2 regions of the uncultured Albimonas sp. genome follow, and region 2 is predicted to be linked to the other one. Evidence: riboswitches for the same ligand, from Rfam matches in the RefSeq annotation. Region 2 holds a riboswitch; the other holds the start of a gene.

Region 1 (3,199 bases), on a different contig from region 2:
GGGCGGACGACGCGCGGCGAGGACCCCGGCCACCGCCTGGACCACCTCGGGCGCGCCGAGCATGCCGAGTTTGACCGCATCGACGGGGACGTCGTCGAACACCGCCTCGACCTGGGCCGCGACGAAGGCGGGGGGCAGCATGTGCAGGTCGCGCACGCCGCGGGTGTTCTGCACGGTCAGGCCGGTCAGCGCGGCCATGGCGTAGCCGCCGAGCGCCGAGATCGTCTTCAGGTCGGCCTGGATCCCGGCCCCGCCCGAGGGGTCGGAGCCGGCGATCGACAGGATGTTGGGAACGGCGCGGGGCATGGGGGATTTCCTTGGCCAGAGAGGTCGGGGGCGCGCGGCGATCAGCCGGCGTCCCAGGCGGCGAGGATGGCGCGGGCGGCGGCCTGCGGGTCCTGCGCGGCGCAGAGGGCGGAGACCACGGCGAGGCCGGCGGCGCCGGCGCGACGGGCGGCGCCGGCATGCGCGGCGGTCATCCGGCCGATGGCGAGTGTGGGGACCGGGGCGCCGGCGGCCAGAACCGCGAGGCCCTCGAAGCCAATCGGCGGAGCGGCGTCGGTCTTGCTGGGCGTGGCGAAGACCGGGCCGGCGCCGATGTAGTCGACGGCCGACCAGTCGACGTCGGCAAGCTGCGCGGGATTCTCGATCGACAGGCCCAGGATCGCGTTGGGACCGAGAATGCGGCGCGCCTCGGCGATTTCTGCGTCGGTCTGGCCGACGTGGGCGCCGTGGGCGCCGGCCTCGAGCGCGATGTCGGGGCGGTCGTTAATCAGCAGGCGGGCGTGGGGGAAGGGGCCGAGCGCCTCGCGCAGGGCGCGGGCGGTCGCCAGCAGTTCGGCGTCGGGGGCGGTCTTGTCGCGCAGCTGGATCAGGGCCGCGCCGCCGCGGGCGGCGGCTACGGCGGTCTCGACCACCCCGGCGGGGGCCGAGGGGTCGGTGACGAGGCAGAGGCGCGGGTCGAAGGGCGGCCGGGTCATGCGGTCTCGATCCGCGCGCCGGCGTCGAGGTCGGCGGGGCTCAGCGCATGCAGCGCGTCGATGAAGGCGACGGCGAAGCTGCCGGGGCCGGCCGCGCCCGTCGCCGCGCGCTCTCCGGCGAGGCCGTAGAAGGCCAGCGCGGCGGCGGTGGCGGCCAGCGGGTCCTCGCCGGTGGCCACGAAGGCCGCGACCACGCCGGTCAGCGAGCAGCCGAGCGCGGTGACCTTCGGCATCAGCGCATGGCCGTTGGCCACCCGGAACGCGCGGCTCCCGTCGGTGAGGAAGTCGACCGGGCCGGTCACCGCCACCACCGCGCCGCTGCGCAGGGCGAGGGCGCGCGCGCCGGCCTCGGCCGCCGAGACCTCGTCGCCCGCGTCGGCCCCGGCCGCCCCCGCGGTCCCGCCGGCGAGCGCCAGGATCTCGGAGGCGTTGCCCCGGATCACGGTGGGGCTGAGCGCGACGAGGCGGGCGCAGACCTCGGTCCGGTAGGGGGAGGCGAAGACGGCGACGGGGTCGAGGACCCAGGGCTTGCCGTGGGCGACGGCCGAGGCTGCGGCGGCCTCCATCGCCTCGGCCCAGGGCGGGGACAGGGTGCCGATGTTCACGGTCAGCGCGGCGGCGATGGCGGCAAAGCCCGCCGCCTCCTCGCGCGCGTGGACCATGGCGGGCGAGGCGCCGGCGGCCAGCAGCGCGTTGGCCATCACGTTCATCGCCACGTAGTTGGTGATGTTGTGAACCAGCGGCGCGCCCGCGCGCATGGCCGCGAGGCGAGCGCCGGGCGTCAGGTCTGCGGTCTGGCTCATGGTCGGTCCTCCCAAGGTCGGCGGGGAGGGCGCGGCGGGACGGCGAGGGGCGGTCCCGTCGCGACTCCCTCCGCCGGTGCGATCCGGATCAGGTTCCAAGGGTGCGTCTCAGCCCTGACGGGCGCCCCTGTCGCGTCTGGGGCGGACGCTAGACCGCCGGCGCGGGAGGATGCAAGGCGCGGGCGCGGTCAGGCGAGGTCGGAGAGGGAGTCGTGAAGCTGCTCGATCCGCTCGATGCGGCGGCGGGCGGCGGGGCCGAGGCGCAGCATCGCCTCGCAGGCCAGCAGCCGCACGAGGGCGAAGGCCGGGCCGGGCGCGTCGAAGGTCTGGGGCGTGTTCACGGCGCAGGCGAGCGTCCACGACTCGCCCGCGCCGGGGCGCGTCGAGGAGTCCGAGATGGCGACCACGTCGGCGCCGGTCTCGGCCAGGGTCCCTGCGAAGGTCGCGAACCCCGCGGGACGGCGGCGCAGGTCGATCAGCAGCACGGCGTCCTCGGGGCCCACGTCGCCCAGCGACTCGGCGGCGGTCTGCCCGCTCCAGTTGAGCAGCTGCACGTCGGGCCGGATCTGGCTGAACAGCATCCGCGCATACTCGGCCACGAAATAGCTGTTGCGGAAGCCTGCCACCCGCATCCGCGGCGCCGTCGCCAGCCGGTGCGCGGCGGCGGTGGCCTCGCGCGGGTCGAGGCGCGCGAACGTGGTCTCCAGCGCGGCGATCTCGGCGGCCTGGTGGCGGGCGAGCACGCCGTCGGCCTCCGCGCCGCCCGGGATCGGATCGCCCCGATAGAGGGGAGATCCCGCCGCCCGCAGCGCGCGCGAGTCGCGACGCGCCTCGTCGTAGGAGGCGTATCCGAGCCGGCGGAACAGCCGCGAGACGGTGGGCGCGGAGACGCCGGCGCGCGAGGCGAGCTCGGCCGCCGACCACAGAGCGAGCTCTCCGGGGCCCTCGAGCACCAGGTCGACGGCGCTGCGCTCGCCGTCGGGCAGAGCCGCGTAGACGCGATGGATGCGCTGGATCAACGAGGATTCGGCGCCGGCGGCCGGAGGGGGTTCCCGCGTCGCGGGCGCCGCGGGAGTCGATTCGCTTTGAAAGGGCGGTTTCATTCCCATTGACGAGATGAAAGATCAGTTTCATCCTGCTTTCAAGGTTCGCGGCGGCCCCAGACCCGCCTCGAACTGCAGACCCCCGACGGCTCGGACCGCCACCCCAGACGTTCCGAGCCAAGGAAACCGGTAGCTTGCCCATCGGGGATCTGCGCGCCCGCGTAGCTTGAAAGGGCGCAGATGCGGAGGGGGACGCAACGGCGCCCCGGCCGCGGAGGGCTTTCCCAGGCCCGGCGGCGTTCTCACCCGCAGGATCGGCGCCGGGCGTCCCCACGCCCGGCGCCGTGAACCGGCCTGGCGATCCGCTCATGTC
Region 2 (3,199 bases):
TTGACGATCTGCGCCATCGTCTCGGCGTCGGGGAACTGGATGTAGTGGAAGAAGCAGCGGCGCAGGAAGGCGTCGGGCAGTTCCTTCTCGTTGTTCGAGGTGATCAGCACGATCGGGCGGACCTTCGCCTTCACCATGCGGCCGGTCTCGTAGACGTAGAATTCCATGCGATCGAGCTCCTGGAGGAGGTCGTTCGGGAACTCGATGTCGGCCTTGTCGATCTCGTCGATCAGCAGCACGACCTTCTGCTCGGCGTCGAACGCCTCCCACAGCTTGCCCTGCTTGATGTAGTTGGCCACGTCGCGCACCCGCTCGTCGCCGAGCTGGGAATCGCGCAGGCGGCTGACCGCGTCGTATTCGTAAAGGCCCTGCTGGGCCTTGGTGGTGGACTTGATGTTCCACTCGATGATCGGCAGGTCGAGCGAGGCGGCCACCTGCCGCGCGAGCTCGGTCTTGCCGGTGCCGGGCTCGCCCTTGACCAGCAGCGGGCGCTCCAGCGTGATGGCGGCGTTCACCGCGATTTTCAGGTCCTCGGTGGCGACGTAGTCGCGCGTGCCTTCGAACTTCATGGGCCTCGGCCGCTCCCCGGTGCGTTTCTCCCGCGTCCGCCGCCGACGTCGCTCCTGACCGGAGCGTTCCGTCTGGCGGTCGGGACGCCTCACGGGATTGGTTGCACATACGGGCGGGTATGGGCAAGGGCGAGGCGCCCTCGCGCGGTTCCGCCGCGTCGGGGCGCGCCCCGAGGGGATCGGGCGCCGCAGAAATGTGCGGACCTTTGCGGCAGGGCGCCGAAAGAAAGAGCAACGACTGCAACGCGTGTCGGTAACGAACCTTTCGCGTGACTTAATCGTGACCCGGGTCTATACGAAGCCGCGGCGACGCGAGGAGCGTGGCGCGACAGGCCCTCCGGCAGACGCTGCGGCGCGTCGGGTGAGGAGGCCGCCAGCTCCTGCCCGGGTCGCCACGGGGTGGCAAGACGAGCATCGAGGTGCCTGGCGATGAAGTCCGAAATCGTGCTTGAGGCCGAGTATTTTCCGTCCGAGGACGAACCGTTCATGAATCCTCGGCAGCGGGAATACTTCCGCCGCAAACTGACCGACTGGAAAGAAAGCATCCTGGCCGAAAGCCGCAGCACCCTCGAGGGACTGCAGGAAAGCGGCCAGTCCGTTCCCGACATCGCAGACCGCGCCTCGGCCGAGACCGACCGCAGCCTCGAGCTGCGCACCCGGGACCGCCAGCGCAAGCTGATCTCCAAGATCGATGCGGCCCTGCGCCGGATCGAGGACGGCTCCTACGGCTACTGCAACGTGACCGGCGATCCGATCAGCCTGAAACGGCTGGACGCGCGCCCGATCGCGACGCTGAGCCTCGCCGCGCAGGAGATGCACGAGCGTCGCGAAAAGGTCTATCGCGACGATTGATCCTCCTCCCGCTTCGCAGCGCACGGGAGATCGAGAGGCCGGCCCGGCGACGGGCCGGCTTCTTGCGTTCGGGCAGTCGAGTATCGCCCCCGCAACCCGAGGGGCGCGGCGGCGGGGCGATTCGAACCGGATCGCCTGCCCAAGGCGACGTAACGTCAATAATATACATGCGCCGGGCGCGATGTGAAAAGCAAAACTGTGCCGCCGTGAAACGGTCGTCGGCGCCGCGCCTCGCCGGGCGCGTTGACAGCGCGGGGCAGGGCGCGTTAGCTCGGGCGCATCCGTCGGGGGGTCCCAGCAGGGGCTGAGAGGTGCGTCGAGCGCATCGACCCGTCGAACCTGATCCGGGTCATGCCGGCGAAGGGAAACGGATCCGACGCGCGCGCCCTTGGCCGCCCTGCGTCCGCCGTCTCGCCTCCGTCAGCCCGTCCCGGTGGTGCAACCGCGTCGCCGCCGGCGGCGCCCGGACGAGGCCCGACATGCTCCGATCCTCCGCGCTTTCCGCCGCGCTCGCCGCGCTCGCCCTCTCCGCCGCGCCGGCCGCGGCGCAGGAGAAGCTGACCCTGGTGCTCGACTGGTTCGTGAACCCCGACCACGGCCCGATCGTCGTGGCCCAGGAGAAGGGCTGGTTCGCCGAGGAGGGGCTGGAGGTCGAGATCGTGGCCCCCGCCGATCCCTCCGATCCGCCCAAGATGACCGCCGCGGGGCGCGCCGACATCGGGGTGGGCTACCAGCCCCAGCTTCACCTTCAGGTGCACGAGGGGCTGCCGCTGGTCCGCGTCGGCACGCTGGTCGCCACGCCGCTGAACTGCCTGCTGGTGATGGCCGACGGCCCGATCCGGGAGGTCGCGGACCTCAAGGGCGGCAAGATCGGCTACTCGGTCGCCGGCGTCGAGGAGGCGCTGCTGACCGCGGTGCTCGGCAAGGCGGGCCTGACGCTCGACGACGTGGAGCTGGTCAACGTCAACTGGTCGCTGTCGCCCGCCGTCATGTCCGGACAGGTCGACGCGGTGATCGGCGCCTTCCGCAACTTCGAGCTCAACCAGATGGAGATCGAGGGCCGGCCCGGCAAATGCTTCTACCTCGAGGAGGAGGGGCTGCCCGCCTATGACGAACTGATCTTCCTCGCCAACCCCCAGACCATGGACCGCGAGGTCATCGCCCGCTTCCTGCACGCGATCGAGCGGGGCACCCAGTTCATCGTCAACCACCCTCAGGAAAGCTGGGAGATCTTCGCCGGCTCCTCGGCCGAGTTGCGCGACGAGCTGAACGAGAAAGCCTGGGCCGACACCATCCCCCGCTTCGCCCTGCGCCCCGCCGCCTTCTCGGCCGGCCGCTGGGCGACGTTCGAGGCGTTCCTGGCCGAGGCCGGGCTGATCGACGAGGCCTGGCCGGTCGAGCGGTTCGCGATCGACGTCACCGCCGCGCCGGCCGAGTGAATGCACCCTCCCGGCCTGCGCCTGACCGGTCGGCTGGACCTGGTTCCCGGCGAGGGGGGCGGCCCGCCGCTGCCCCCGCTCACGCTCTCGGCGCCCGCCGGCCGCTGGACCTGCCTGCTGGGCCCTTCGGGCGTGGGCAAGTCCACGCTGCTGCGGCTGCTGGCGGGCCTGCCCACGGGGGTGGGTTTTGCGGGCGAGGCGAGCGACGACGCCGGCCGCCCGCTCGACGGCCGGGTCTCGTGGATGGCGCAGAGCGACCTGCTGCTGCCCTGGCTGAGCGTGAGCGAGAACGTGGTGCTGGGCGCCCGCCTGCGCCGCGAGCGCCCCGACCGCGCCCGC

What was found. Region 2 has a riboswitch for thiamine pyrophosphate ahead of AAC134_RS13305 (ABC transporter substrate-binding protein). Riboswitches for the same ligand answer to the same signal wherever they lie in the genome.
Region 1: another riboswitch for thiamine pyrophosphate. It lies ahead of thiM (hydroxyethylthiazole kinase); the one in region 2 lies ahead of AAC134_RS13305 (ABC transporter substrate-binding protein).

Annotation. Positions count from the first base shown of each region.
Region 1 is NZ_CAXBOD010000015.1:35,163-38,361, forward strand. Features, by position in the region: gene thiD (bifunctional hydroxymethylpyrimidine kinase/phosphomethylpyrimidine kinase) at 1-306, opposite strand, end outside; gene thiE (thiamine phosphate synthase) at 348-980, opposite strand; gene thiM (hydroxyethylthiazole kinase) at 977-1,783, opposite strand; TPP riboswitch at 1,832-1,922, opposite strand; gene AAC134_RS09910 (MurR/RpiR family transcriptional regulator) at 1,972-2,802, opposite strand.
Region 2 is NZ_CAXBOD010000026.1:26,072-29,270, forward strand. Features, by position in the region: gene AAC134_RS13295 (MoxR family ATPase) at 1-569, opposite strand, end outside; gene dksA (RNA polymerase-binding protein DksA) at 999-1,421, shown strand; TPP riboswitch at 1,697-1,805, shown strand; gene AAC134_RS13305 (ABC transporter substrate-binding protein) at 1,901-2,860, shown strand; gene AAC134_RS13310 (ATP-binding cassette domain-containing protein) at 2,861-3,199, shown strand, end outside.